DNA from 3 places in the Streptacidiphilus sp. PB12-B1b genome. Region 1 is predicted to be linked to each of the others. Evidence: riboswitches for the same ligand, from Rfam matches in the RefSeq annotation. Region 1 holds a riboswitch; each other region holds the start of a gene.
The links. A riboswitch is a leader RNA that binds a small molecule or an ion and turns the genes downstream of it on or off. The one in region 1 is predicted to bind cobalamin.
Positions count from the first base shown of each region.

Region 2: it holds a riboswitch for cobalamin, as region 1 does, so the genes downstream of both, metE (5-methyltetrahydropteroyltriglutamate--homocysteine S-methyltransferase) here and GXW83_RS05285 (ribonucleoside-diphosphate reductase subunit alpha) in region 1, are expected to answer to the same signal.
Region 3: it holds a riboswitch for cobalamin, as region 1 does, so the genes downstream of both, GXW83_RS25500 (cobalamin biosynthesis protein) here and GXW83_RS05285 (ribonucleoside-diphosphate reductase subunit alpha) in region 1, are expected to answer to the same signal.

Region 1 covers NZ_CP048405.1:1,133,372-1,143,403, reverse strand. The annotation lists gene GXW83_RS05310 (purine-nucleoside phosphorylase) at 1-304, shown strand, start outside; gene GXW83_RS05305 (phospho-sugar mutase) at 426-2,162, shown strand; gene GXW83_RS05300 (tyrosine-protein phosphatase) at 2,237-3,082, shown strand; gene GXW83_RS05295 (LPXTG cell wall anchor domain-containing protein) at 3,066-4,091, opposite strand; gene GXW83_RS05290 (GNAT family N-acetyltransferase) at 4,225-4,725, shown strand; cobalamin riboswitch at 4,737-4,935, shown strand; gene GXW83_RS05285 (ribonucleoside-diphosphate reductase subunit alpha) at 5,047-7,476, shown strand; gene GXW83_RS05280 (ribonucleotide-diphosphate reductase subunit beta) at 7,476-8,507, shown strand; gene GXW83_RS05275 (alpha/beta hydrolase) at 8,428-9,228, opposite strand; gene GXW83_RS05270 (vitamin K epoxide reductase family protein) at 9,293-9,937, opposite strand; gene def (peptide deformylase) at 10,006-10,032, opposite strand, start outside.
Region 2 covers NZ_CP048405.1:3,343,405-3,353,436, forward strand. The annotation lists gene GXW83_RS15035 (Glu/Leu/Phe/Val dehydrogenase) at 28-1,254, opposite strand; gene fahA (fumarylacetoacetase) at 1,251-2,480, opposite strand; gene GXW83_RS15045 (hypothetical protein) at 2,477-3,340, opposite strand; gene GXW83_RS15050 (homogentisate 1,2-dioxygenase) at 3,337-4,545, opposite strand; gene hppD (4-hydroxyphenylpyruvate dioxygenase) at 4,576-5,781, opposite strand; gene GXW83_RS15060 (hypothetical protein) at 6,058-6,615, opposite strand; cobalamin riboswitch at 6,802-7,024, shown strand; gene metE (5-methyltetrahydropteroyltriglutamate--homocysteine S-methyltransferase) at 7,162-9,471, shown strand; partial or broken gene GXW83_RS15070 (FAD-dependent monooxygenase) at 9,734-9,995, shown strand.
Region 3 covers NZ_CP048405.1:5,894,492-5,904,523, reverse strand. The annotation lists gene GXW83_RS25515 (putative cobaltochelatase) at 1-316, opposite strand, end outside; gene cobN (cobaltochelatase subunit CobN) at 360-3,992, opposite strand; gene GXW83_RS25505 (cobyric acid synthase) at 4,154-5,650, opposite strand; gene GXW83_RS25500 (cobalamin biosynthesis protein) at 5,647-6,654, opposite strand; cobalamin riboswitch at 6,769-6,899, opposite strand; gene GXW83_RS25495 (hypothetical protein) at 7,065-7,415, opposite strand; gene GXW83_RS25490 (FAD-binding oxidoreductase) at 7,565-8,968, opposite strand; gene GXW83_RS25485 (S9 family peptidase) at 9,200-10,032, shown strand, end outside.

The sequences.
Region 1 (10,032 bases):
CCGGGAGGTCGACCCCGGCCTGGAGGAGGGCGTCTACGCCCAGTTCCCCGGCCCGCACTACGAGACCCCGGCCGAGATCCGGATGGTCCGGACGATGGGCGCGGACCTGGTCGGCATGTCCACCGTCCTCGAGGCCATCGCCGCCCGCGAGGCGGGGGCCGAGGTCCTCGGCCTCTCCCTGGTCACCAACCTCGCCGCGGGCCTGAGCGGCGAGCCGCTCAACCACGCCGAGGTGCTGGCCGCAGGCCAGGCGTCCGCCTCCCGCATGGGGGCGCTGCTCGCCGACGTCCTGCAGCGGCTGTGACCACCGGCTGACCGGCGCCCGCCGCCCGCCGCCGGGCCACCCCCGGAGACCAACGGCGAACACCACCGGACGACCACCCCGGCCACCGAGGCGCCGGACAATGAACGGAACGGATGACTCCATGACGCCGATCCCCGCCACCGACCTGCTCTCCCGGGCCCGGAGCTGGCTCGCCGAGGACCCCGACCCGGACACCCGGGCCGAGCTGTCCGCCCTCCTCGCCGCCGCCGAGTGCGGCGAGGGCGACGGCTCCGAGGACGAGGCCCGGGCCTGGTCCGAGCTGGCCGAGCGGTTCTCCGGGACGCTGCGGTTCGGCACCGCCGGGCTGCGCGGCGAGATGGGTGCCGGGCCGACCCGGATGAACCGCGCCGTGGTGCTGCGCACCGCCGCCGGGCTGGCCGCCTACCTGCGCCAGGACTCCCCGGACGGCCTGGTGGTGATCGGCTACGACGCCCGGTACAAGTCGCGCGACTTCGCCCTGGACACGGCCGCCGCCGTGGTCGGGGCGGGGCTGCGGGCCGCGCTGCTGCCCGGCCCGCTGCCCACGCCGGTGCTGGCCTTCGCCATCCGCCACCTGGGCGCGGTGGCCGGGGTGATGGTCACCGCCAGCCACAACCCGGCCCGGGACAACGGCTACAAGGTCTACCTGGGCGACGGCGCGCAGATCGTCCCGCCGCAGGACGCCGACATCGCCGCCCGGATCGACGCCATCGGCTCGCTGGCGGACGTCCCGCGCGCCGCCGGGGGCTGGCAGGTGCTGACCGGACAGCAGATCGTCGAGCCGTACCTGGCCCGCGCGCTCACCACCCTGGACCCGGCCACCCCGCGCGACCTGAGCGTCGTCTACACCCCGCTGCACGGCGTCGGCCGGGACACGCTGCTCGCCGCCTTCGACCGCGCGGGCTTCCCGGCCCCGCTGACGGTGGCCGCCCAGGCCGACCCCGACCCGGACTTCCCCACCGTCGCCTTCCCCAACCCGGAGGAGCCGGGGGCGATGGACCTGGCCATCCGCACCGCGGCCGAGCAGGGCCCGCCCGGACAGCCCGACCTGATCATCGCCAACGACCCGGACGCCGACCGCCTCGCCGTCGCCGTCCGCGCCACCGACGCCGGTACCGCCGACGCTGACGACGCCGGCTGGCGGATGCTGCACGGGGACGAGGTGGGCGCCCTGCTCGCCACCCACCTGGCCGCGCGCGGCGCGCAGGGGGCCTTCGCCACCACCATCGTCTCCTCCTCACTGCTGTCGCGGATCGCCGAAGCCGCCGGGCTGCCCTACGCCGAGACCCTCACCGGCTTCAAGTGGATCTCCCGCGCCCCCGGACTGCGCTACGGCTACGAGGAGGCGCTCGGCTACTGCGTCGACCCGCAGGGCGTGCGCGACAAGGACGGCATCACCGCCGCCCTGGCCGTCGCCGAACTCGCCGCCGTCCTCAAGGCCGACGGCCGCACCCTGAACGACCTGCTGGACGAGCTGGCCGTCCGGCACGGGCTGCACGCCACCAGCCAGCTGTCGGTGCGGCTGACCGACCTGAAGCTGATCGACGCGGCCATGGCCCGGCTGCGGGAACAGCCGCCGACCGCGCTCGGCGGGCTGGCCGTGGACCAGGCCGACGACCTGGACCAGGGGGTGGGCGGGCTGCCGCCCACCGACGGCCTGCGCTACCGGCTCAGCGGCGACGCGGTCGCCGCGGCCCGGGTGGTGGTCCGCCCGTCCGGCACCGAGCCCAAGCTCAAGTGCTACCTGGAGGTCGTCCTCCCGGTCGCCTCCGCCTCCGGCCTCGCCCCCGCGCGCGCCCGGGCGGCCGACCTGCTGGCCGACCTCACCCGCGACCTCTCCGCCGCCGCGGGCCTGTGACCCCCGCTCCGCCCGGGCCCCGCAGTCGGCGGGGGCCGGGTGGAGCGGAGCGCCCGCGCCCTAGGGTGGCGGCCATGGAGACCACCGACACCCCCGCCATATCCGCTGCCGGCGCGCTGACCGGCAGCGAGCGCCTGCTGGACGTCCCCGGCGTGCACAACCTGCGCGACGTCGGCGGGTTCGCCGCCGCCGACGGCCGACGGGTGCGCGCGGGCGCGCTCTACCGCTCGGGCGCGCTCGGCGAGCTGACGCCCGAGGGTGCCGAACGCCTGGCCGAGCTGGGCCTGAACACCGTTGTCGACCTGCGCAGCGAGCCCGAGATCCGGCGCTGGCCGGACCTGTCCCACGGGCTGCCGTTCAGCTCGGTCAACCTGCCGACCCTGCCGCCGTTCGAAGCCACCTCCGGCAACCCGGACTCGGCCGTCGACGCCTCCCCCGACGCCTCCCTCGACGGCGAGCCGGACGCCGACGGGCAGGGCGGGGCCCCGGCCGCCCCGCACCACCCGCTGGAGCCCATGTACGCCTTCATGGCGGACGTCGCGGGCCCGCCGATCCTCGCCTGCGTCCGGCGGCTGCTGGAGCCCGGCGCGCTGCCCGCGCTGCTGCACTGCGCCGTCGGCAAGGACCGCACCGGGGTCACCGTGGCCGTCATCCTCTCCGCCCTGGGCGTGGACGAGGCCGACATCACCGACGACTACGTCCTGTCCAACCTTGGCCTCGGGCTGCTCGGCGAACCGGTGCACTACCTCGACGAACACGGGGTGGACCGGATCTCCCGACCGGTCCACCCCGACCTGCTCGCCCTCTTCCTCCGCCGGACGTCCGGCCGCTACGGCAGCATGCAGGCGTACCTGCGCCACCTCGGGCTGACCTCGGAGGAGCTGCGGCGGCTGCGGGAGCTGCTCACAGAGAGCGCCTGAGCACCCGCCGCCGGAGCAGCAGCAGCCCGGCGCCGCCGCCGAGCGCCACGGCGGCGGCGCCGCCGATCAGCAGCGTGCCCTCGCCGGAGACGCCGGTGGCGGCCAGCTCCGGCCGGGCGCCGCCGTGACCGTCACGGCCGTCCCAGCCGTCGTGGCCGTCCCGCCCGCCGTGGTCGCCGCGGTCGCTGTGGTCGCCGTCGCCGTCCTGGCCGCCGCGACCGGCCCAGCCGGCGCCGCTCCCGTCGGCGTCGGCGGCCTGACCGCTCCAGCCGCCGTCCTGGTTCCCGGCGCCGCCACGGCCGCCGCTGTGCGCGACCGCGTCCAGCCCGACCGGCACGGCGGCGTCCGTCCCGCCGTGGCCGCCCTTGCCGCCGCCGTGGCCCTTACCGCCGTGGCCCTTCCCCGCGCCGTGGCCGTGGCCGCCCTTGCCCTTGCCGCCCTTGCCGGTCTCCCCACGGCCGTCCCCGCCCGCGCTGCCCCCGGCCTGCGGCTGCGTCCCGTGCGGTGCTGCGTGCGGTGCTGCGTGCGGTGCTGTGTGCGCCGCCGCGCGGGCTGGGTGCGGGTCCACCGCCGCAGCCGCCGCCACGGCCGCTGCCGGAGCCGCTGCCGTCCGGAGGTCGACGGCCCGGGCTCCCGTCGCCGGGGCGATCCGGACGGGCCGCTGCGGCCGCGGGCGGACCGCGCTGTCGGCCGCCGGGCGGGCGCTGTCGCAGCCCGGGTCGGCCCGGCTCTGCGACGGGTGCCCGGTGGTGGAGGCGTGGCCGCCCGCCGGGCTCGTGCGGTGCGACTGACGGGGTCTCACGGCGGGCTGGGCGCTGTCGTGCGAGGCCCTGCTGACGGCCCCGCAGGCCGCCGCCTCCGGCGCGGCGGCGCGTACCGCCCCGCCCGCCCGTGCCGTCGTCGCGGTCGCCGTCGCCGTCGCGGCCGCGTGGGCCATGCCCGCCGTGCCCATCGCCCCCAGCGGCCCGGCCACCAAGGCGGCCAGGCCCAGTCCTATCGTCCTGCGCATGCGTGTTGTAGTAGTCACTTTTTGAATCTGACACGCCACCAGTCGTCACGCTCGGCGACGACGACCGGGTACCGCCATTCCGGTGCCGGGCCCCGTTCCGAGCCCCTTCCGGCGCTGGGGCAGACTCTCGGGCATGGACATCGTCATCCGCCCCGCCCTCGCGTCCGAGCTCGACGCCGCCGGGGATCTCACCGCCGAATCCTTCATCGGCGACGGCCACACCGCGCGCGACAGCGCCAACGCGGCGCGCCTGCGCGACGGCCGCGACCGGGCCCGGCGGGCCGAGCTGCTGGTCGCCGTGGACCCGCTCTCGGGGGCGCTGCTGGGGTCGGTGACCTTCGCGCCGCCGGGTTCTCCGTACGCGGATCTGGCGCAGGGGCAGGAGGGCGAGTTCCGGATGCTGGCGGTCTCGGCGGAGGCGCGCGGGCGGGGCGCGGGCGAGGCGCTGGTGCGCGCCTGCATCGAACGGGCGCGCGAGCGGGGCCTGCCGAGGCTGGTGATGTCGACCCAGCCGGCCATGGTCCGCGCGCACCGGATCTACGAACGGCTCGGCTTCGTACGCACCCCGGCCCGCGACTGGTCCCCCGCCCCGGGAGTCGAACTGATGACCTATGCATTGGAACTAGTCCAGTGAATCTGCTCACGCCCGACACAACATCTGGTGGTGCTTCCAGCCAGCGCCACCAGATGTATGCTCACTCTCGCTGTCGAAGCAGGGGAACCCGGTGCGAATCCGGGACTGCCCCGCAGCGGTGAGCGGCTGCGCCCCGAGCGTCCCGACCCTTCCGGTCGCCCGGAATCGCGCCCGCAAGTCCGATTACCTGCCGACGGCATGACTTCCGGGCCCCGAGGGTGGGCCGAGGATGTGCTGCGCGCTGCCGTCTTGCGCTTTCGCACGCCTCGCTCCGCCCGAGGCGGCCCCTCGCCGACCGGCCGCCGCCAACGAGGAGCGAACGTGACTGACACAGCAACCGCCACCCTGCCTGCCCAGGCCGGTGCACCCGGCACCCCTGACGGCCCCGGCGCTGCCCTGCTGCGTACGCTCACCGAGCGCTCCGCCGACCTCCCCGAGGTGGACCCCGGACGGGTCGCCGCCGCCGCCCTGCGCGGCCGCAGCGGCGGCGCGGACTACGCCGAACTGCGCGGGCTGGCCACCGAGGCCGCCGCCGCGCTCATCGCCGAGGACCCGCAGTACTCCCGGCTCGCGGCCCGCCTCCTGGCCGAGGAGATCCGCGAGGAGGCGGCCGGCCAGGGCTCCACCTGCTTCGCCGCCTCGATCACTGTCGGTCACCGCGAGGGGCTGATCGGCGACCCCACCGCCGCGTTCGTCGCCGCCCACGCCGCGGCCCTGGACGCGGTGGTCGACCCCGCCGGGGACGACCGCTTCGAGTACTTCGGGCTGCGCACCGTCTACTCCCGCTACCTGCTGCGCCACCCGATCACCCGTCAGGTCATCGAGACCCCGCAGCACTTCATGCTGCGCGTCGCCTGCGGGCTGCAGATCGGCGGGGACACCGGCTCCGTGGCCGAGGTCGCCGAGCTGTACCGGCTGATGAGTCGGCTGGAGTACCTGCCCTCCTCGCCGACCCTGTTCAACTCCGGCACCCGGCACCCGCAGATGTCCTCCTGCTACCTGCTGGACTCCCCGCTGGACGAGCTGGACTCGATCTACGCCCGCTACGCGCAGATCGCCCGGCTCAGCAAGCACGCGGGCGGCATCGGCCTGTCGTACAGCCGGATCCGCTCGCGCGGCAGCCTGATCCGGGGCACCAACGGCCAGTCCAACGGCATCGTGCCGTTCCTGCGCACGCTGGACTCGTCGGTGGCGGCGGTCAACCAGGGCGGCCGGCGCAAGGGCGCCGCCTGCGTCTACCTGGAGACCTGGCACGCGGACATCGAGGAGTTCCTGGAGCTGCGCGACAGCACCGGCGAGGAGGCCCGGCGCACCCACAACCTCAACCTGGCGCACTGGATCCCGGACGAGTTCATGCGCCGGGTCGAGGCCGACGCCGAGTGGTCGCTGTTCTCCCCCGGCGACGTCCCCGAACTGGTCGACCTGTGGGGCGCGGAGTTCGACGCCGCCTACACCAAGGCCGAGGCCGCCGGGCTGGCCGCCCGCACCGTCCCGGCCCGCTCCCTGTACGCCCGGATGATGCGCACCCTGGCGCAGACCGGCAACGGCTGGATGACCTTCAAGGACGCCTCCAACCGCGCCGCCAACCAGACCGCGCTGCCCGGCCGCACCGTCCACTCGTCCAACCTGTGCACGGAGATCATCGAGGTCACCGACGACTCCGAGACCGCCGTCTGCAACCTCGGCTCGGTCAACCTCGGCGCGCACCTGCTGGCCGACGGCTCGATGGACTGGGAGCGGCTGGACGCCACCGTCCGCACCGCCGTGACCTTCCTGGACCGGGTCGTGGACATCAACTTCTACCCGACCCCCGAGGCCGCCGCCTCCAACTCCCGCTGGCGGCCGGTCGGCCTGGGCGTCATGGGCCTGCAGGACGTCTTCTTCCGGCTCCGGCTGGACTTCGACTCGGCCGAGGCCAAGGAGCTGTCCACCCGGATCTCCGAGCGGATCATGCTCGCCGCCTACGAGACCAGCTGCGACCTGGCCGAGCGCCTCGGCAGGCACGAGGCGTACCAGGAGACCCGCGCCGCGCGCGGCCAGCTGCACATCGACCACTTCGACACCGCCACCGCCTGGGCCGACCGCTGGGCCGCGCTGCGCGAGCGGATCGCCGTCACCGGGCTGCGCAACTCGCTGCTGCTGGCGATCGCCCCGACCGCGACCATCGCCTCCATCGCGGGCGTGTACGAGTGCATCGAGCCGCAGGTGTCCAACCTGTTCAAGCGGGAGACCCTGAGCGGGGAGTTCCTCCAGGTCAACCCGTACCTGGTGGCCGACCTCAAGGCGCTCGGGCTGTGGACCTCCGCCGCCCGCGAGTCGCTGCGCGAGGCCAACGGCTCGGCGCTGGAGATCCCCGGCCTGCCGGACGACCTCAAGTCGCTCTACCGCACCGCCTGGGAGCTGCCGCAGCGCGCGCTGATCGACCTGGCCGCGGCCCGGATGCCGTACCTGGATCAGAGCCAGTCGCTGAACCTGTTCCTGGCCTCGCCCACCATCGGCAAGCTCAGCTCGATGTACGCGTACGCCTGGAAGGTCGGCCTGAAGACCACCTACTACCTGCGCTCCCGCCCGGCCACCCGGATCGCCCGCGCCGCCCAGGCGGCCCAGGCCGCCGAGGCCGCGCCGGTCACCGAGGCCGCTCCGCCGCTGAGCCAGCCGGCCGACCTCTCCAACGACCTGCCGATCGTCGAGGACGACGCGGCGATCGCCTGCTCCCTTGAGAACCCCGAGTCCTGCGAGGCATGCCAGTGATGTCCGACCCCGCCACGCCCCGCGCCGCCGAGAAGAACCTGCTCGACCCGGGCTTCGAACTGACCCTGCGTCCGATGCGCTACCCGGACTTCTACGAGCACTACCGCAACGCCATCAAGAACACCTGGACCGTGGAGGAGGTGGACCTGCACTCGGACGTCGCCGACCTGGCCAAGCTGAGCGCGGACGAGCGCCACCTGCTGGGCCGCCTGGTCGCGTTCTTCGCAACCGGCGACTCCATCGTCTCCAACAACCTGGTGCTGACGCTGTACAAGCACATCAACTCGCCCGAGGCGCGGTTGTACCTGTCCCGCCAGCTGTTCGAGGAGGCCGTGCACGTCCAGTTCTACCTGACCCTGCTGGACACCTACCTGCCCGACCCGGAGGACCGCAACGCGGCCTTCGCCGCGGTGGAGAACATCCCCTCCATCCGCGAGAAGGCCCAATTCTGCTTCCGCTGGATCAACGAGGTGGAGAAGCTCGACGCGCTGCACACCAAGGCCGACCGCCGGCGCTTCCTGCTCAACCTGATCTGCTTCGCGGCCTGCATCGAGGGGCTGTTCTTCTACGGGGCCTTCGCGTACGTCTACTGGTTCCGCTCGCGCGGCCTGCTGCACGGGCTCGCCACCGGCACCAACTGGGTGTTCCGCGACGAGTCCATGCACATGGACTTCGCGTTCCAGGTGGTGGACACCGTCCGCGCCGAGGAACCCGACCTGTGGGACGACGAGTTGGGCGCGCAGGTCACCGCGATGCTGGAGGAGGCCGTCGAGGCCGAGCTGCAGTTCGCCCGCGACCTGTGCGGCGAGGGCCTGCCCGGCATGAACACGGACTCCATGCGGCAGTACCTGGAGTGCGTGGCCGACCAGCGCCTCGCCCGCCTCGGCCTGCCGGTCCGCTACGGCTCGGAGAACCCGTTCGGCTTCATGGAGCTCCAGGGCGTCCAGGAGCTCACCAACTTCTTCGAACGCCGGGTCTCCGCGTACCAGGTGGCCGTCGAGGGCTCGGTCTCCTTCGACGACGACTTCTGACCCGGCGTCGACGACCTCGGGCGGGGCGGATCGCGCCTCCCGGCGCGGAAGGCGCGGCGGGAGGCGCGGGTCCGGCGGGTCTAGCCGGCGGAGCGCGCCGCCTGGAGGATGACGCGGTCCACCACCTGCGGGGCGGCGGCCGGGACGTCATGGCCGAGTCGGCGGTGACGCCCCGGGCGCAGGCCCGCTGGGCCATGGAGAACTCGGCCTTGGTCGGGATCGCGTTGTCGTGGAGCGCGACGATCTCCCACTTGGGCACGGAGGCCGGCGGGTTGACGGTGGCCGGCTCCGCCGGCGCGGTCTGCTCCGGGGAGAGGCCGCCGGCGTACACCGAGCTGAAGTCGGCCGGGTTGATGTAGATGTCGGTCCCGCCCGGCTCCGGGCGGGTGAGCAGGTTGCTCCCGGTCAGCTGCGACCCGGGGAACTTGTAGGTCAGCTCCGCGGGGCTCTCGCCCTTCTCGGGGATGCAGGCGGCGACATAGACCAGCGCCTTGACCTCGGGATCCGCCGCAGCCGCGGAGCTGATCAGGAAGCCCGCGTAGGAGTGCCCCACCGGCACGATCGGACCGCTGATGGTCTTCAGGACGCTCAGCAGGTACGCCGAGTCCGACGCCACCCCGCGCAGCGGGTTGGCCACGGCGACGACGGGACAGCCCTTCGCCTCCAGGAAGGCGCACACCCCGCTCACCCGCGAGTCGCTCTCCGGCCTGGACACCCTCATCGTCATCAGCTTCGACTCCGCCCGCACCGCCTCTGGACCAACCTCACCACCCGCCCCACCGCTCTCAGAGCAGGGTCTTCCAGTAGGACCAGAAGCGGATGAGGATCATGCCGCCGATGACCAGGTACCAGAGCAGGGGGCCGAACCAGTGGAGGGTGAGCAGGGCGTCGAGGGGGTTGCGCCAGCGGGCGGGGGTGGGGATGACGCAGTGCTTGAGGTTGTGCAGGGTGACGTACCAGAACAGCGGGAAGATGATCACCCAGACGACCATGCAGTACGGGCAGAGCGCGCCGATGCTGTAGAGGGACTGGCCGACCAGCCAGCAGATCAGGCCGAGGCCGAAGGCCGTGCCGAGCTGCAGGCCGGCCCAGTACCAGCGGCGGTAGCGGGCGCCGGCCAGGAGGCCGGTGCCGACGGCGAGGACGACGGCGAAGCCGGCGATGCCCATCAGCGGGTTGGGGAAGCCGAAGACCGCCGCCTGGGGCTTGGTCATCACATTGCCGCAGCTGATGATGGGGTTGATGCTGCAGCTCGGTACGTATCCGGGCTGGGTGAGCAGCTTGAAGCGCTCGTAGGTGAGCGTGAAGGAGGCCAGGAAGCCCAGGGCGCCGGTGACGACCAGGAACCAGGCCATGGCCCGGCCGGCGCCGACGGGGGCGCCGGCCTCGGGGGCGGTGGTGTCGCGGTCCTGGGCAGCATCAACGTCCATGCTGTCCAGGATCGCCCACGGCCCGGTAGGGCGCGGATAAGACCGGGGCCCGGTCGCGGGCCCGGGGCTCAGTCGTTGGGGACGGTCTCGTAGCG
Region 2 (10,032 bases), 2.2 Mb from region 1:
TGCTGCACAGCCGGCCACGGTGGCGCGTCAGTTCAGCTGATCCAGGGCTATGGAGAAGGCCGTGGCCGCCAGACCGGTGGGGTCCGCTGAACGCTCGTGGCAGCGTTGCAGGGCCTCGGCGATGGTGCGCGAGACGTCGTCGAAGACAGCGGTGTCGGTGATCTCGTCCGTGCCGTCCATGAGCAGGGCGAAGGTGCGCGCCATGCCGCAGTTGGCGAGGAAGTCGGGGACGACGGCCACGCTCCTGTCCGCGTGCTCGTAGGTCGTGCCGTAGAAGATCTCGGTGTCCGCGAAGGGCACGTTCGCACCGCAGGCGATGACCTCCAGGCCGGCTGCGGTGAGCCGGTCGACCTGCTCGCGGGTGACCAGGCGCGAGGCGGCGCAGGGCAGGAAGACCTCGGCACCCAGGTCCCAGATACGGGCGTCAACCTCGGTGAAGGGGAGCAGGCCGTCCGCCCGGAGGGTGTTGCCGCTGCGGTTCAGGAAGAGCTCGCGGACCTCCTCCGGGCCCAGGCCCTGCGGGCTCAGCAGGCCGCCGTCGCGGTCGATGACGCCGACGACGCGGGCGCCGGACTGCGCGGCGTAGTAGGCCGCCGCCGCGCCGACGTTGCCCCACCCCTGGACGACGACGCGCTTGCCCTCCAGGTCACCGCCGTAGGTCGCGTAGAAGTGGCGGACGGACTCGGCCACCCCCCAGCCGGTGATCAGGTCGGAGACCGTGTAGCGCCGGGCCGGGTCGGGGGACAGTCGAGGGTCCTCGACCACCTGGGCCACCCCCTGGCGTAGCTGGCCCAGGCGACGCACCTGGGCACTGTCGCCGGGGCCGTAGTGGCCCCGCACCACGCCCTCCTGCGGATGCCACAGCCCCAGGCCCTCGGTGAGCGGCACGACCTCCGCCATCTCGTCGACGTTCAGGTCGCCGCCGGTGCCGTAGTAGCTGCGCAGCAGCGGGGTGATGGCCTGGTACCAGCGGGTGAGGACGCCCTGCTTGCGCGGGTCGCGCGGGTCGAAGTCGATGCCGGACTTCGCGCCGCCGATCGCCGGGCCGGAGACGGTGAACTTGATCTCCATGGTCTTGGCCAGCGACTCGACCTCGTGCCGGTCCAGCCCGGCCCGCATCCGGGTGCCGCCGCCGGCCGCGCCGCCGCGCAGCGAGTTGATCACGACCCAGCCCCTGGCCGGGGTCTCGGTGTCCTGCCACTCGAAGACGATCTGCGGGGCCTTCGCCTCGAACTCGGCCAACTGGACCTTCACGACTGCTCCTTGTGCACGTGCTCGGAAAAGTGGGGGTGGGTGGGGGCGGGCAGGATGCGGCCGGCGACCTCGCCGAGGCCGATGCGGGCGCCGTCGGGGCCGGGCGCGGTCGCGCGGATGACGACCTCGTCGCCGTCCTCCAGGAAGGTCCGGGTGGAGCCGTCGGGCAGGACGACGGGGTCCTGGCCGCCCCAGCTGAGCTCCATCAGCGAGCCGCGCTGGTCCTTGTCCGGGCCGCTGACGGTGCCGGAGGCGAACAGGTCGCCGGGCCGGATCGAGGCGCCGTTGACGGTCATGTGCGCCAGCATCTGCGCCGGGGTCCAGTACATGGTCGCGTACGGCGGGCGGGAGACCGGGTGCCCGTTGAGGCGAATCTCCAACTCCAGGTCCAGTCCCCAGGGCTGACCGCCGGTCAGGTACGGCAGTGGCTGCGGGTCCTGGCGCGGCGGGTCGGTCCGGGCGTGTTCGAGCGCGGCCAGCGGGACCACCCACGGGGACACCGAGGTGGCGAAGGACTTGCCCAGGAAGGGGCCCAGCGGCACGTACTCCCAGGCCTGGATGTCGCGGGCCGACCAGTCGTTGACCAGGCACACGCCGAAGACGTGCTCGGCGAAGTCCGCCGGGGCCACCGGCTGCCCGGGCGCGGTGGCGGCGCCGACGACGAATCCGACCTCCGCCTCGATGTCCAGCCGCAGGCACGGCCCGAAGGAGGGTGCCGCGTCCGTGGGCGCCTTGCGCTGGCCGTTGGGGCGCGGCACCGGCGTCCCGGAGACCACGACGGTCCCCGAGCGGCCGTGGTAGCCGATCGGCAGGTGCTTCCAGTTCGGGGTCAGCGGCTCCGAGCCGGGGCGGAACATCTGGCCGATGTTGCTCGCGTGGTGCTCGCTGGCGTAGAAGTCGACGTAGTCGCCGACGGTGAACGGCAGGTGCAGCCGCGCCTGGTCCAGCGGGACCAGGGCGGGCTCCACCACCGCGCGCCACCGCTCATCGGTCAGCAACTCGGTGATGCGGGCCCGGACCGCGTCCCAGCGGGCGCGGCCCTGGCCGAGGAAGGCGTTGAGCGCGGGCGCGGCGAAGACCGGGTCGTCCAGCGCGGTGGCCAGGCACAGCACCTGGTCGCCGATGCGCACGCCCACGCGCGGCTCGCGGTCCGCGGTCGAGAACACCCCGTAGGGGAGGTTGCTCACGCCGAAGGCGGAGCCCTCGGGAAGGGCGAGCCAGGTCATGTGTGGGTCTCCTCGGGGCGGCGCACCAGGCCCAGTGCGGTCAGGTCGGTGACGGGATCGGTGATGCTGCACGTCCCGAAGGACAGGAAGGCGGTGCGGGCCCGCGCCAGCCGGCCGTCCTCGGCGGCGGCTGCCACCTGGCCGGCGACGATCCCGGGCGAGCGTTCGGCCAGGATCTCGGCCAGCTCCGCCGGCTGCCCGCCGCGCAGCGCGGCGTCGGTCGCCAGCAGCACGTTCAGGAACCCGTGCTGCTCCAGGGCGCCGTCGGTGTGCCGGACGGCGTGGTGCAGTCCGGCGGTGCACTTGAACGGCAGCCCGCGCCCGGCCGCGGCGAGGATCGTCCGGGACAGTTCCCGCTCGTCCGGGTGCGCCTGTGGGACCAGTCCGCCGGTGCGGAACTTGGCCCGGTGCCGGGTGCCGACCAGGGCGTCCAGCACGTCTTCCTGGCGCGGCCCGCGCGGGACCTCCAGGAACCCGGCGACCCCGGCGGGAAGATGGGCGTCCAGGGCCGCGACCGCCTCGGCGGCCGTCATCCGCTCCGGCAGGACCACCTCCACGGCCGCGAGGACGCCGGGCGCCGCCCGGGCGAAGCGCTCCAGCGCCTGCGGGAGTGCGTCCGGCCCGTCGGGCAGGGTCAGGCTCACCGCGAGCGGGCCGGTCAGCTCGTCCACCCGGGCGGCCGGGCAGACGAAGGAGCCGACGAGCGGGGCGTACCAGGCGGACCGGTGCCCCTGGTGCGCCGGGAGCGCCTGCGGCAGCGGCAGGTCGCCCGGCGGGAAGACGGCCGCGTCGTCGAGGAAGGCGTCGAACGGTCCGAGTGGGCCGGACGGGCCGGGGGCGCTGCCTGGGGAGGCGGTCACTGCGCCTCCCCTGCCTGCCGGGCCCAGGTCCAGGCGTAGCCCGGATCCTCGCACCCCTGGCCGGCGACGCCGAGCTCCAGCGGACGGAAGGTGTCGACCATGACCGCGAGCTCGTCGAAGAACTCGGCGCCCAGCGAACGCTCCACCGCGCCCGGCTGCGGGCCGTGCGAGTGGCCGCCGGGGTGCAGGCTGACGGAGCCCTGGCCGATGCCGGAGCCGCGACGGGCCTCGTAGTTGCCGCCGCAGTAGAACATGACCTCGTCCGAGTCCACGTTGGCGTGGTAGTAGGGCACCGGCACCGCGAGCGGGTGGTAGTCCACCTTGCGCGGCACGAAGTTGCACACCACGAAGTTGCGGCCCTCGAAGACCTGGTGCACCGGCGGCGGCTGGTGCAACCGGCCGGTGACCGGCTCGAAGTCGGCGATGTTGAAGGTGTACGGGTACAGGCAGCCGTCCCAGCCCACCACGTCGAACGGGTGGCGCTGGTGGACGTGGACCGTGCCCGCCTGCCCGGCCGGGCCCGCGCCGCGGTGCCGGACGTACACCTCGGTCTCGCCGTCGTCGACGACCAGCGGCTCGTCCGGGCCGTGCAGGTCCCGCTCGCAGTAGGGCGCGTGCTCCAGCAACTGCCCGTAGCGCGACAGGTAGCGCTTGGGCGGGGCGATGTGGCTGTCCGCCTCGATGACGTAGGCCCGCAGCGGCGCGCCCGGGTCCGGGATCCAGCGGTGGGTGGTGCCGCGCGGCAGCACCACGTAGTCGCCGGCCCGGACCGGCAGGACGCCGAAGCCGGTCTCCACCGTGCCGCCGCCGGACTCGACGTAGACGCACTCGTCGCCGACCGCGTTGCGGTACAGCGGGCTGGGCGCGTCGGCGGCCACGTAGGACAGCCGCACGTCGGCGTTGCCGAGCACCAGCCGGCGGCCGGTGACCACGTCCACCGGCGCCGTGTCCTGGTCGGGGAAGAGCGCGTGCAGGCGCAGGTGCCGCGGCAGCAGGGGAGCGTTGGGGGCGGTGCGCTGGTCCGGCAGCTCCCAGGACCGGGCGCTCGTCAGCGCGGAGGGGATGCCCTGGTGGTAGAGCAGCGAGGAATCGCTGGAGAAGCCCTCCTCGCCGACCAGTTCCTCGTAGTACAGCCCGCCGTCCGGGCGGCGGTGCTGGGTGTGGCGCTTGGGCGGGACGTGGCCCACCCGGCGGTAGTACGGCATACCGGGGCTCTTCCTCGCGTTCCTCGCAGCCTAGAAGTTGCCGCGCTTGGCCTGCTCGCGCTCGATGGCCTCGAACAGCGCCTGGAAGTTGCCCTTGCCGAAGCCCAGCGAGCCGTGGCGCTCGATCAGCTCGAAGAAGACGGTCGGCCGGTCACCGATCGGCTTGGTGAAGATCTGCAGCAGGTAGCCGTCCTCGTCGCGGTCGACCAGGATGCCGCGCGAGGCCAACTCCTCGACCGGTACCCGGACCTGGCCGATGCGGGCGCGCAGCTTCGGGTCGGTGTAGTACGAGTCGGGCGCGTCCAGGAACTCCACGCCCTTGGACCGCAGCACGTCCACGGTGGCGAGGATGTCGTTGGTCGCCAAGGCCAGGTGCTGGACGCCGGGCGCGCGGTAGAAGTCCAGGTACTCGTCGATCTGGGAGCGCTTCTTGCCGACGGCCGGCTCGTTCAGCGGGAACTTCACCCGGTGGTTGCCGTTGGCGACGACCTTGCTCATCAGCGCCGAGTACTCGGTGGCGATGTCGTCCCCGACGAACTCGGCCATGTTGGTGAAGCCCATGACCCGGTTGTAGAAGTCCACCCACTGGTCCATCTTGCCCAGCTCGACATTGCCCACGACGTGGTCCAGGGCCTGGAACAGGCGCTTGGGCTCGCCCTGCGGCTTGACCCAGCCGCTGCTGCGGGCGACGTAGCCGGGCAGGTAGGGGCCGGTGTAGCGGGAGCGGTCGACCAGCGTGTGCCGGGTCTCGCCGTAGGTGGCGATGGCGGCCGTACGCACGGTGCCGTGCTCGTCGGTGACGTCGTGCGGCTCGACCAGGACGGTCGCGCCCTGGGTGCGGGCGTGCTCGATGCACTTGTCCACATCCGGGACCTCCAGCGCGATGTCCACCACCCCGTCGCCGTGGCGGCGGTGGTGGTCCAGCAGCTCGCTGTCCGGGTCCACCCCGCCCTTGACGACGAACCGGGCCGCGCCCGAGCGCAGCACATAGGCGTGGTGGTCGCGGTTGCCGGTGGTGGGGCCGGAGTAGGCGATCAACTCCATCCCGAAGACGGCCTGGAAGAACAGCGACGCCTGCGTGGCGTTGCCCACCGACCAGACCACGGCGTCCCAGCCGGTCACCGGGAAGGGGTCCCGGTCCCCGTCGTACTCCACGAGCCCGACCAGCTGACGCAGCTGGCCCAGGTCGAGTTCGGCGAGTCGTTCCTGGTCGGTGAGGGTGGTCTCGATGGTCACGGGTCGTTCTCCTCCACTGAGCACTGCGGCGATGGACACAGAGCACACCGTATGAAGCCGTGGGGGACAAGAGTGCCTCGCTGGGCTGCACAACCTGTACGATCTGCCCAGCCATCCGGCACAATCACTGAGCATATTGTCCAGTGGATCGAGCAAGGTCGCCCTAATCACCGTCTGCAGGGACGCGGCGGACGCGGCCATGGAAAAGCCCTGCCGTACCCGGAATCCGCCCCCGCGTCGGACCGCCGAGGCGCGTCAGCGTGCGGTCGCCGTGGGTTACTGGGGCGCCGGGGCGCAGCCGCCGTCGGCGAGGTAGCCGGTGACCTCGGTGGTGACCGAGGTGCCGACGATGTCGCCATGGATGCAGTCGCCTGCGGGCGGTTCGACCACCACGGACATGTCCACCGGGTCGGTCGCCGAGAAGGCGGTGACCGCGACGGCGGCCGGCGTCATCCTGGTGGCCGTCGCCGTGACTGTCTGCAGCTGTGCCTGGGTGACCGGCTTGCCGACCAGGTGCTGGAGTGCGGTCCGCAGGGTCGCGGCCAGGGGCTGGTCCAGCGCCTCGGCGCTCGGTGCGGCTGGCAGTTGGCTGGCGTACGCGTGGTTCTCCGCGGTCCGCTGCTGCCAGCTCTCGCTGATGCAGGGGGCTGGTGTCGAGTCGCCCTGCGCCTCGGGCGGTAGGCAGAACCCCTCCGGCACCGGGCGCGCGGACCCTGCGGCCGTCCGCCCCTGCGCCTGCGCCTGCGAGGAGGTCACGTGCTCGGTGCCGCAGCCGCCCAGCGCGGCGGTCAGCAGGAGTGCGGCACATCCCTTGGCCAGTCCCGAAGAGCGCATCTGCCACCCTGGTCCGACAGCCCATCAGTTCGGATGCAGAACGATCCGATCGTGATCGGAACGTTGCAGTTCCGTCCCGGTCGGGCCACGGGCCGACTCCTCCGTCCTCGGCCGGTGCCACCCGGAGCGGATGCGGCAACCGCACCCGTTCATCCGCGATCCGGACGCGGAGGGCGCCATGGGGATAGGCTGGTAAATGCAGTCGGTTCGCCCTGTCTGCCAGGCAGGGCGTCGTAAGAGGGAACCCGGTGGGAATCCGGGACTGCCCCGCAGCGGTGAGTGGGAACGACCGCCGTCACACGCACTGGACGACACAGTCCGGGAAGCGACGGCCAGTAGGTGCCGGAGTACCAACAGGTCTCCGGTGTGCCCATGAGTCCGAAGACCTGCCACTGCCCGCGTGCTCCCTGCACACGGTGATCTCGGTGACCTCGTGGGCGGGTTGGCGGAGCAGGCGGGCACGGGTAGGGGGCCGCGCCCTGACTGCTGTTCCTTCGCGCCCCGTGCTCTCCCGGGATCGCAACGCGACTCGCGAAGGAGAGTTCCGTGTCACCGAGTGTCACCAGCGCGCAGGCCACCGTCCACGGCTATCCCCGGCAGGGCCCCAACCGTGAGCTGAAGAAGGCCGTCGAGGGCTACTGGACCGGCCGGGTCGACGCCCAGGACCTGCACATGACCGCCGCCACGCTGCGCCGCGCCGCCTGGCAGAGCCTTGCCGACGCCGGGATCACCGAGATCCCCACCGGGGACTTCTCCTTGTACGACCACGTTCTGGACACCAGCGTCGCCGTGGGTGCGATCCCGGAGCGGCACCGCGCCGCGGTCGATGCCGATCCGCTGGACGGCTACTTTGCGATGGCGCGCGGCACCCAGGAGGTCGCGCCGCTGGAGATGACCAAGTGGTTCGACACCAACTACCACTATCTGGTGCCCGAGTTGGGCCCGGACACGGGCTTCGCCGCGAACCCGGCGAAGCCCGTCGGCGAGCTGAGCGAGGCCCTCGCGCTCGGCCACAACGCCCGGCCGGTCCTGGTCGGGCCGCTCACCTACCTGCTGCTGGCCAAACCCGCGCCGGGCGTCGCCGCCGACTTCCAGCCGATCACCCTGGTGGACCGCCTGCTGCCGGTCTACGCCGAACTCCTGGAAGACCTGCACGCGGCGGGCGCGGAGTGGGTCCATCTGGACGAGCCGTGCCTGGTGCAGGACCGGACTCCGGCCGAGCTCAACGCCGCAGCCCGGATCTACCGCGAGCTGGGCACGGTCACCGACCGCCCGAAGATCCTGGTGGCGACCTACTTCGACCGGGCGGGCCAGGCCCTGCCGGTGCTGGCCAAGGCCCCGATCGAGGGCGTCGGCCTGGACTTCACCGGCCCGGCCGCTGCCAATCTGGACGACCTGGCCGCCGTCGGCGGCCTGCCCGGCAAGCGCCTGGTGGCCGGTGTCGTGGACGGCCGCAACATCTGGATCAACAACCTGGAGAAGTCGCTCACCACCCTGGGCACCCTGCTCGGGCTGGCCGACCGGGTCGACGTCGCCCCCTCCTGCTCGCTGCTGCACGTCCCGCTGGACGCCGCCGTCGAACGCGACCTGGATCCGCAGGTCTCGCGCTGGCTGGCCTTCGCCCGCCAGAAGACCGCCGAGATCACCACCCTGGCCACGGCGCTCAGCCGTGGCACCGACGCCATCGCCGCGCAACTGGCCGCCAACCGGGCCGACCTGGCCTCCCGCGCCGCCTCCGCGATCACCCGCGACCCGGCCGTACGCGCCCGCCTGGCCGCGACCACCGACCAGGACGCCCACCGCGCCCAGCCCTATGCCGAGCGCGCCCGGGCCCAGCGCGCCCGGCTGGACCTGCCGCTGCTGCCCACCACGACCATCGGCTCCTTCCCGCAGACCACCGACCTGCGCACGGCCCGCGCCGACCTGCGCGCCGGGCGCATCGACACCGAGGGCTACCAGGAGCGCATGCGGGCCGAGGTGCGTGAGGTCATCGCCTACCAGGAGAAGGCCGGGCTGGACGTCCTGGTGCACGGCGAGCCCGAGCGCAACGACATGGTCCAGTACTTCGCCGAGCAGCTGCACGGCTACCTGGCCACCCAGCACGGCTGGGTGCAGTCGTACGGCACCCGCTACGTGCGCCCGCCGGTCCTGGCCGGGGACATCTCCCGCCCCGCCCCGATGACCGTGGAGTGGTTCCGCTACGCCCAGAGCCTGACCGACCGTCCGGTCAAGGGCATGCTCACCGGCCCGGTGACCATGCTGGCCTGGTCCTTCGTCCGGGACGACCAGCCGCCGGCGGACACCGCCCGCCAGGTCGCCCTGGCCCTGCGCGACGAGGTCGGCGACCTGGAGGCGGCCGGCGCCGCCGTGATCCAGGTCGACGAACCGGCCCTGCGCGAGACCCTGCCGCTGCGCGCCGCCGACCGTCCCGGCTACCTGGCCTGGGCCACCGAGGCGTTCCGGCTCAGCACCAGCGCGGTCCGCGCCGACACCCAGATCCACACCCACATGTGCTACGCCGAGTTCGGCGAGATCATGACCGCGATCGACGACCTCGACGCCGACGTCATCTCATTGGAGGCGGCGCGCTCGCACATGCAGGTCGCCCACGAGCTGGCCCAGGTCGGCTACCCGCGCGAGGTCGGGCCGGGTGTCTACGACATCCACTCGCCGCGCGTTCCCAGCACCCAGGAGGCCGCCGCCCTGCTGCGTCAGGGCCTGGCCGCGATCCCGGCCGAACGGCTGTGGGTCAACCCCGACTGCGGCCTGAAGACCCGCGGCTGGCCGGAGACCCGCAGCTCACTGGACCACCTGGTGGCGGCCGCCCGCCTGATCCGGGAGGAGCTCAACGCCTGACCCGGCCACCGGGGCGGGCGGGCACGCCACCGCGTCCGCCCGCCCCAGGCCGCGCCGAGCAACCACGGACCGGTGGGGGAGCCGTACCGGTGCGGCGTGGGCCCGGCGGAAGCGGTGCACGTCGCCCGGCGGTCGTTCCCACTCGCCGCTGCGGGGCAGTCCCGGATCCCCACCGGGTTCCCCCCTGACGACGCATCCCGCCTGGCAGACGGGGGCGGTGCTGCACCGCCACGGCTGCACCGTCGCCGTCCTCGAACGCGACCTGGCTGCCTACGGTGCCAACCGCTCCTTCGTCGCCCAGCGCAACAGCGGCGGCCACGTCAAGGTGTACGCCAAGTTCCGCGCGCCGCTGGACTGGCACACGAACCTGGACCTGGCGGACGACGAGGCCGTGCGATCGAGCCTGCTGGCCCTGTTCGACGGCTGGGCCGCTCCCGTCCTCGACCTCCTCCGGCACGGCACCGCTTTCGTCCACCGCCCCTTCTACGCCCTGCCCGTGTCCCACACCTGGACCCACGTAAAGCCGTCGCCCACTTCGACCAAGTCCAGCCATCCTGAACG
Region 3 (10,032 bases), 4.8 Mb from region 1:
CGGAGACCCCGACCGGCAGCTCCACCAGCCGGGTCGGCCGCACGCCGCCGGGCCCGGAGGCGCCGCTCGCGGGTTCGTGCGGGCCGTCCGGGCACTGCGGGTCGGGCGCGGCCGGGTCGCAGGCGAACCGGCAGCCGTCGACCACCGCGAGCGGCGGCAGCAGCCCGGCCAGGGCGCGGACGGCGGTGGACTTGGCGGTGCCCTTCTCGCCGCGCACCAGCACCCCGCCGACGGCCGGGGAGACGGCGTTGATCAGCAGCGCGAGCCGCAGGTCGTCCATGCCGACGACGGCGGTGAAGGGATAGCGGTTGCTCATCGTGCGCCTCCTCGGCCGGTACGGGTGGGGGTCGGTCGCCCGCTCATTCGCCGCCCTCCAGATCGCCTTCGAGCTCCAGGTAGACCGCGCGCAGCCGGTCCAGGGTGGCCTGGTCCGGCTCGGCCCACAGCGAGCGGTCGGCCGCCTCCAGCAGCCGCTCGGTGATGCCGCGCAGCGCCCACGGGTTGGACTGCCGCATGAACTCCTGGTTGTCGGCGTCGAAGACGTACTCGGTCGCCAGCTTCTCGTACATCCAGTCGTCCACCACCCCGGCCGTGGCGTCGTAGCCGAACAGGTAGTCGACGGTGGCGGCCATCTCGAACGCGCCCTTGTAGCCGTGCCGGCGCATCGCGGCCATCCAGCGCGGGTTGACCACCCGGGCCCGGAACACCCGGTGCGTCTCCTCGCCCAGGGTGCGGGTCCGCACCTGGTCCGGGGTGGCGCTGTCGCCGACGTACGCCTCGGGCGAGGCGCCGGTCAGGTGCCGGACCATGGCCACCATGCCGCCGTGGTACTGGAAGTAGTCATCCGCGTCGACCAGGTCGTGCTCCCGGGTGTCGACGTTCTTCGCCGCCACCGAGATCCGCCGGAACGCCTGCTCCATGTCGCCCCGGGCGGCGCGGCCGTCCAGGCCGCGACCGTAGGCGTAGCCGCCCCACACCGCGTACACCTCGGCCAGGTCGGCGTCGGAGCGCCAGTTGCGGGCGTCGATCAGCGGCAGCAGGCCCGCGCCGTACGCGCCGGGCTTGGAACCGAAGATCCGGGCGGTGGCCCGGCGGCGGTCGCCGTGCTCGGCGGTGTCCTGCTCCACGTGCGCCCGGACGTAATTGGCCTCCTCCGGCTCGTCCAGCGCGGCCACGGCCTGCACCGCGTCGTCCAGCAGCGCCACCACATGCGGGAAGGCGTCGCGGAAGAAGCCGGAGATACGGACCGTCACATCCACGCGCGGGCGGCCCAGTTCGGCGGCCGGGACGATCTCGAAGCCGGTGACCCGGCGGGAGGCGTCGTCCCACACCGGGCGGCAGCCGAGCAACGCCAGGATCTCCGCGATGTCGTCGCCCTGGGTGCGCATGCAGGAGGTGCCCCACACGGTGAGCCCCACCGAGCGCGGGTAGCCGCCGTTGTCGGCCAGGTAGCGGGCGACCAGCGAGTCCGCCAGGGCCTGGCCGACCTCCCAGGACAGCCGCGAGGGAATGGCCTTGGGGTCGACCGAGTAGAAGTTGCGCCCGGTCGGCAGGACGTTGACCAGGCCGCGGGTGGGCGATCCCGAGGGGCCGGCCGGGACGTACCCGCCGCGCAACGCCCGCAGCACGTGCGTCAGTTCGTCGGTGGTGCGCTCCAGTCGGGGCACGACCTCGGTCGCGGCGAACTCCAGCACCGCTACCGCGTCCGGGATCTGACGTCCAGTCACTTCAGTGACCAGTTTCCCGGCGGCGGCCGTCGTCCAGCCGGCCGCCTCCATCCCCTCCGCCAGTCGGCGGCACAGCTGCTCCAGCAGGTCCACCGCGTCCGAGCCGGTCCGCGACGGCCCGGCGACCAGCCCGGTCAGCTCGGCGGGGACCGTCACCGGCGCCCCCGGCTCGGCCAGCAGGGCCTTCTCCGACAGTCCGAACTCCCGTGCCAGGCTGGCCCGCAGGCCCGGCAGGGCGTCCGCCTGGCCGCCCCACACCTGCGCCGAGCGCAGCACTGCCAGCACCAGGTTGACCCGCGCCTCGCCGACCGGGCCGCCGCCGAGGATGTGCAGCCCGTCGCGGATCTGCACGTCCTTGATCTCGCACAGGTAGCCGTCGATGTGCATGACGAACTCGTCGAACGCGTCCTCGTCCGGCTGGTCGTCCACATGCAGGTCGTGGTGCAGCTCGGCGGCCTTCACCAGGGTCCAGATCTGCGCCCGCACGGCCGGGGCCTTGGCCGGGTCCAGGTCCTTGACCAGGGCGTACTCGTCCAGCAGCTGCTCCAGCTTGGCCAGGTCGCCGTAGGTGTCGGCGCGGGCCATCGGCGGGACGAGGTGGTCCACCACGGTGGCGTGGCCGCGCCGCTTGGCCTGGGTGCCCTCGCCGGGGTCGTTCACGATGAACGGGTAGACCAGCGGCAGCTCGCCCAGCACCGCGTCCGGGGCGCACCCCGCCGACAGGCCCAGGCCCTTGCCGGGCAGCCACTCCATGGTGCCGTGCTTGCCCAGGTGGATGACGGCGTCCGCGCCCCAGGACTGCTCCAGCCAGCGGTAGGCGGCCAGGTAGTGGTGCGAGGGCGGCAGGTCCGGGTCGTGGTAGATGGCGATGGGGTTCTCGCCGAAGCCGCGCGGCGGCTGGATCATCAGCACCACATTGCCGAACTCCAGCGAGGCCAGCACGATCTCGTCGCCGTCCACGTACAGGCTGCCCGGGGCGTCCCCCCAGTGGCTGCGGATGCCCTCGCGCAACTCCCCTTCCAGGGAGTCGAACCAGCCCTGGTAGTCGGCGAGCGGCACCCGCGCCGGGGCGGCCCGCAGCTGCTCCTCGGTCAGCCACTCCACGTCGTGGCCGCCGGCCGCGATCAGACGGTGGATCAGTTCGTCCCCGCCGGAGGGGTAGTCGCTGACGCCGTAGCCCGCCCCCCGCAGGGCGTCCAGGAGTTGCACGGCGGAGGCCGGGGTGTCCAGCCCGACCGCGTTGCCCACCCGGGAGTGCTTGGTGGGGTAGGCGGTGAAGACGACCGCGATCTTCTTCTCGGCGTTGGGCTTGTGCCGCAGCGCGGCGTGCCGCAGGGCGATCCCGGCGACCCGGGCGGCCCGCTCCGGATCGGCGACATAGCCGGGGATGCCGTCCTCGCCCAGCTCCTTGAAGGAGAAGGGCACGGTGATGATCCGGCCGTCGAACTCGGGGATGGCCACCTGCATGGCCGCGTCCATGGGGGAGAGGGCCGCGTCGGAGGCCTCCCAGGCGGCTCGTCCGGTGGTCAGGCACAGGCCCTGGATCACCGGGATGTCCAGCTCGGCCAGCGCGCCGGTGTCCCAACTCTCCTCCGCGCCACCGGCGGAGGCGTCGGCGGCCACCGTGCCGCCGGAGGCGAGGACGGTGGCGACCACCGCGTCGCACCGCCCCAGCAGCTGGTACAGCCCGGCGTCCGCCCCTCGGAGCGAACCGCAGAAGACCGGCAGCGCGTTGCCGCCGCGGGCCTCGACCGCGTCGCAGAGGGTCTCCACGAACGCGGTGTTGCCGGAGAGTTCGTGCGCCCGGTAGAAGAGCACTCCGACCGTGGGGCGGCCGTCGGTGAACCCGCGCTGCCCGCTGACGCCGTACTGCGGCATCGGCTGGGGCGCGGCGAAGCCCTCGCCGGTGAGCAGCACCGTGTCGGAGAGGAACCGGGCCAGCTCGCCGAGGTTGGCCGGGCCGCCCTCGACCAGGTACGCCAGCGCCTCGGCGACGACGCCCGCGGGCACCGAGCTCATGCCCATCAGCTCGGCGTCGGGCACGGCCTCGCCGCCCAGCAGCACAGTCGGCACGCCGGAGGCGGCGATCACTGCCAGCCCGTCCTCCCAGGCGCGGCGGCCGCCGAGCAGCCGGACGACGACGACGTCCGCGCCGTCGAGCAGCGCGCGCAGCTCCGCGCCGGTGTCCAGCCGGGTGGGGTTGCCGATGCGGTAGTCCGCACCGGCGGCGCGGGCCGCCAGCAGGTCGGTGTCGGCGGTGGACAGCAGCAGGACCGTCGCGGTGTGCGGCGCTCCCGACGGCCGGGTCGGCTGGTCCTGCTCGGCCTGCGTGGCCACGGTGGTCTCCCCTGTCGGTGGTGAGGATGGTGAGGACGGCGTCGGTGGTGAAGCGGGTGAAGAGGGCGGGGGTGTGCGAGGCGGGGCGGTCACGGTGCGCCCGGCGGTACGAACGGCAGCCCGGTCGGCACGCCGCCCTCGATCAGCCGCAGCAGCGCCGCCGTGTCGGCGTGCTCCTCGATCAGGTCCGCGAGCCGGTCCAGCCGGTCCTCGCGGGCGGCGGCGAAGCAGGTGTCCGGCGCGGGGGTGAAAGCGCGCCCGGCCAGCTGGGCGACCTCCCGCAGGAAGGCCCGGCGGAAGCCGTCGTTCTCCAGCGCGCCGTGCCAGGTGGTGCCCCAGACCGCGCCGGTGCGGCAGCCGTCGAGGAACGGCTCGCCGCCCTCCACGGTGGCCACCCCGTGGTGGATCTCGTACCCGGCGACGGTCTGCCCGTACGCCTCGCCGACCGGGCGGGCCAGGGTCTTCTCCCGGGCGAACTCCACTCGCACCGGGAGCAGTCCGAGTCCGGGGACGGCCCCGGCCCGGGACTCGACCTCGTCCACGACCTCGCGCGCCAGCATCTGGTAGCCGCCGCAGACGCCGAGCAGCGGCTGTCCCTGCGCGGCCCGCCGGGCCAGGGCCGCGTCCAGGCCGCGCTCGCGCAGCCAGGCCAGGTCGGCGACGGTGGCGCGGCTGCCGGGCAGGACCACCAGGTCGGCGTCGGCCAGCTCCTCCGGCCGGGTGGCCCAGCGGACCAGGACGCCGGGCTCCTGGGCCAGGGCGTCGACGTCGGTGAAGTTGGACAGCCGGGGCAGCCGCACCACCGACACCCGCAGCACCTCCGCGCCGTGGGCGGGGCCGCTCGGGGCCCGGTCGACCAGCCCGGCCAGGTCGAGCGAGTCCTCGGCGTCCAGCCACAGGCCCTGCAGCATCGGCAGTACGCCGACGGTGGGGCGCCCGGTCAGCTTCAGCAGCATGTCCAGGCCGGGCTGGAGCAGCCGGACGTCGCCGCGGAACTTGTTGACGATCCAGCCGCCGATGTGCCGCTGGTCCTCCGCCGACAGCAGCGCCAGCGTCCCGTACATGGAGGCGAACACCCCGCCCCGGTCGATGTCGCCGACGACCACCACCGGCAGTCCGGCGGCGGTGGCCAGGCCCATGTTGGCCAGGTCGCGGTCGCGCAGGTTGATCTCGGCGGGGGAGCCCGCGCCCTCGCACACCACCACGTCGTGGCGGCGGCGCAGGTCGGCCAGGCAGTCCAGGGCGATCCGCAGCAGCGCGGGCTTGCGCTGGTGGTAGTCGAGCGCGCCGACCTCGGCCACCGGGCGGCCCAGCACCACGACCTGGCTGCGGCTGTCCGAGCCGGGCTTGAGCAGCACCGGGTTCATCGCCGCCTCCGGCTCGATCCCGGCGGCCGCCGCCTGCATGGCCTGGGCCCGGCCGATCTCCGCGCCGTCGGCGGTGACGAAGGAGTTGAGCGACATGTTCTGCGCCTTGAACGGCGCGACCGAGACGCCGGTGCGGGCCAGCCAACGGCAGATGCCCGCGGTGACCACGCTCTTGCCCGCGTCCGAGGTCGTCCCCGCGACCAGCAGTGCACCCGTCAACGCCGTTCCCTCCCACGTCCGCCGAGGCGTTCCCGGAGCAGGACCGCCGCGACCGCCGCGCCGACGGCCAGCAGCCCCACCCGGCGCGACAGCACGCACGCCCGTTCGATGTCGCCGACCGCCACCGGACGGCACTCGGCCGCCAGCACCGGCCGGTGCTCGGTCCTGGTCCCGTACGCCAGCGTCCCGCCGAGGCGGACGCCGAGTGCGCCCGCGAAGGCCGCCTCGGCCTGGCCGGCGTTGGGGCTGGGGTGGGCCGAGGCGTCGCGCCGCCAGACCCGCCAGGTCTCCGCGCGCCGCCCGGGACCGGCGGCGGCGACGGTCAGCAGCGCGGTCAGCCGGGCGCCGGGCCAGCCCGCGACGTCGTCCAGCCGGGCCGAGGCCCAGCCGAAGCGCAGGTAGCGCGGCGAGCGGTGGCCGACCATGGCGTCCAGGGTGTTCACCGCCCGGAAGGCCAGCAGCCCCGGCGTGCCCGCCAGCGCGCCCCAGACCAGGGCGTTGACCACGGCGTCGGCGGTGTTCTCGGCGACGGACTCCACCACCGCGCGGGCGATCTGCTGCTCCGTCAGCCCGCGCGGGTCGCGCCCGCACAGGTACGGCAGCCGCGCGCGGGCGGCGGGCAGGTCCCCGGCGTGCAGCGAGCCGCCGATCGTCCGCGCCTCGCGGACCAGCGACGCGCCGCCGAGCACGGTCCAGGTCGCCGCCCCGGCCAGCAGCATCCGGCCCGCCGACGCCAGGCCCGGGGAACGGACGGAGGAGCCGCCGCCCGAGGGCCCGCGCACCGCGCGCTCGGCGGCGATCGCCCCGGCCGCGACCGTCCCGACGCACAGGGCGGTGAAGGCCGCGCCGACCGCCCGGTGGTCACGCCACAGCCGTCGCTCCAGCGCCCCGGCCGCCCGGCCGAACCCGGCCACCGGGTGCCCGCGCCGGGGGTCGCCGAAGGCGGCGTCGGCGGCGTATCCCGCCGCGACGCCCAGGGCCGGTGCGCTGCGCACGGCGGTCAGCGGAGCGGCTGCGGGACGGTGGGGGCGGCGTGCGGGGGTGGCAGGCAGGGGACGCGCATGGCGTGGGATGTCCTCACTCAGGGTCCGCGCCCTGGATCGACGTACCGGGGGCGAGAGTCTCCTGGCTTCCGGATCGACGCGCTTCCGGGCCTTCCCGCAGCGGTACCGCACTGCCGTGGCCGTCGTTCGAAAGCGCTCCCCGGTGACAGTGGCGGGACCGCGCCGGATTCGCACCGGCTTCCTCTGCATGCCTCCGTTTGGCGCAATGATCCCACCACGCTGCCGGACCGACCGTCAACACACGGCCCGGCGACTCTTCTCACACCCGGCGCCCGCCCCCCCGGCCGGACGCGAGGACGCCGAGCCCGCGCCGGGTGCGGCACGGGCTCGGCGTCCTCGCGTCGGGCGGCTCAGGCGGCGCTGTCGCGGCCGCCCGCGCCCGGCCGCTCGGCGGTGCGCCGAGGCTGCAGCCTGACCAGGCTGAGCAGCTCCGCCGTGCCCTGGGCGACCTGGGCGACCTGGGCGACCTTTCCGGCCTGGGCCGCCTGCGCGGCCTTGGCGGCCTGGGAGATCTGGGCGACGGGGTTGGACCGACCGGTGGCCCGGCCGCGCCGCGCGGGCGCGACTGTCTCCGTCTGGCGTTGCAGCACCTGGTCCGCCGGGCTGGCCGGCGGGCGCAGGACGGTGTCCTCGAACCAGGCGAGGCCGAGGATCAGAAGCAGCCCCAGCGGGGCGATGAGCAGCCAGGCAAGGACAGACATGGGCACCCCAAGGTCGTTGAGTGCTGCGGTCCGGTGGAACCCCCCGGAGTCCAGCGTCCGCTCCGGCGGGCGTTTCCGCATCTCGGAGCGCCCACGCCCGGTCACTGCCTGTCAGTGACGCGTGTCAGCAATGCCTGTCGGTGACCGTGTCAGTGCCGCCCGGAGACCACGTCCGCCAATCGGGCGATCGGCGAGGTGGTGGTCCGGCCGCCGCGTTCCTGCCGGTCGGCGGCGTGGTAGGCGGCGTACATGCCGTGCACGCCGATCCAGCGCAGCGGCTCCGGCTCCCAGCGGCGGACCTGGTGGCCCACCCACGGCAGGCCGGTCAGCTCGCTGCCGTCCTCGCGCAGCACCAGGTCGCGCAGGGTCCGGGCGGCCAGGTTGGTGGTGGTGACGCCGCTGCCGACGTAGCCCCCGGCCCAGCCCAGGCCGGAGGCCCGGTCCAGCTCGACGGTGGAGCACCAGTCGCGCGGCACCCCGAGCACCCCGGACCAGGCGTGTGCGATCCGCACGTCCCGCGCGGCCGGGAAGAAGCGGACCATGATCTCCCGCAGCTGGTCGACGGTCTGCTGTGCGGTCCGCCCGTCGTTGTCGGTGCGCGAGCCGAAGCGGTACGGCACCCCGCGCCCGCCCAGCGCGATCCGGTCGTCGGCGGTGCGCTGGGCGTACATGTACGCGTGCGCCATGTCGCCGAGGGTCTCCCGGCCCTCCCAGCCGACCGAGTCCCAGAACTCCCGGGGCAGCGGCTCGGTCACCACCATGGACGAGTTCATCGGCAGCCAGGAGCGCCGCTCGCCGCGCAGCGCCGAGGTGAAGCCCTCGGTGGCCCGCAGCACGTACCGCGCCGACACGGTCCCGGTCGCGGTCACCGCCCGGGCCGGGCGGCCGTCGGCGGCGGGCAGGATCTCCCGCACCGCCGTGCCCTCGTGCACGGTCACGCCCAGCGCCCGGACCACCCGGGCCAGCCCCCGGGCCAGCTTCGCCGGCTGGATCCGGGCCCCGTGCGGCGTCCAGCTGCCGCCCAGCGTCCCGGCGACGCTGATCCGCGCGGCTGCCTCGGCGGCGCCGAGCAGCACCTGGTCCGTCTCGCCGTAGGCGTGCTCGGTGGCGACGTACCCGCGCAGCCGGTCCAGCTGCGCCGGGGTGTAGGCGACCTCCATCATGCCGCCCTTGACGATGTCGGCCTCGATGCCCTCGGCCGCGCAGACCTCGATCACCTCGTCCACGGACCGGTTCATCGCCTGCTGCATGGCCACCGCGCCGGGCTTGCCGTACCGGCGGGCGAAGGCGCCGCGCCCGGCGAAGCCGTTGTAGAGCCAGCCGCCGTTGCGGCCTGACGCGCCGTAGCCGCAGAAGCGCTGCTCCAGCACGGTGATCCGGAGCCCGGGATCGGCCTTCTTCAGGTAGTACGCGGTCCACAGCCCGGTGTAGCCCCCGCCGACGATGCAGACGTCGGCCTCGGCCGAGCCGTCGAGGGGCGTGCGCGGCGCGGGGACGCCCGCCTCCGCGTACCAGAACGAGACACCGCCGTTGGCGATGGCGGACGTGCCCATCAGGAGGACCTGCTTCCGCGAGGAGTGGGTTTTCCGGACCGTACCCATCCGCCGCGAGCAGCGGCAATGCGCACTCTGTCAGCCTCCCGCCGGGAAACGGGACACAGCGTCGGACGGACGGGCGTTCCGGGCGTCCGCCGGATGGCCGCGCCCGGCTGGCGCGCGCCGTGCATGGGCACTGGGATGGCGGGGAGGAGTACCGAGCGGGCACCGCCGAGCGTGGGGAGCGACATGCGTTGGGGAAGGGCAGCAGCCGTGGCCGCCGCAGCCGCCGTCGGAGCCGGTGCGGCGGTGCTGGCGGCGAGCCGGGCGGCCTCCGATTTCTCGGTCCGGCCCCGGGAGACGCCTCCGGCCGGGGGCGGTGGGCTGCGGGTGCAGGCCTCCGCCGACGGCCGGATCGAGCTGACCCGCAGCGGGGAGACGCTCCGCCCGGGCCGCTACGCCCTGGAGTGGGGCCCGGACGGCTCCGGTCCGGACGGCACCGGCCCCGTCGCCGGCTCCGTGCCCGCCGCCGGCCTGGGCTCCGGCCGCTCCGGCCGGGCCGTGGTCGGCGAGGTGATCGGCACCACCGACCGCACCGTCGTCCGCCGGCTGGAGAGCGGCACGGCGCCCCCCGACGGCACCGCCGTCCGGATCACCCCGCGGGTGCTGGTCGGCGACCCGTCCACCGCGCTCGGGCTGGACTTCACCGAGCCCCTGGTCCGCGGCGAGCTCGGGCCCATGCCCGCCTGGTACCTGTCCGGCGCCCGCGACCTGTGCGTGGTGGCCGTCCACGGCCCCGGCGAGGACCGACAGCAGGTGCTGCCGCTGCTGCCGCTGCTGACCCGGCTCAAGGTGCAGGTGCTGGCCGTGACCTATCGCAACGACGAGGGCGCGCCGCGCTCGCCGGACGGCCTCTCGCATTTCGGCGAGACCGAGTGGCGGGACGTGGAGGCGGCCGTCCAGCTGGCCCTGTCCGGCGGCTTCGGGCGGGTCCTGCTCCACGGCTGGTCGATCGGCGCGACCACGGCGCTGCACTTCCTGGAGCGCTCCCCGTGGCGGGACAGCGTGCGCGGCGTGGTGCT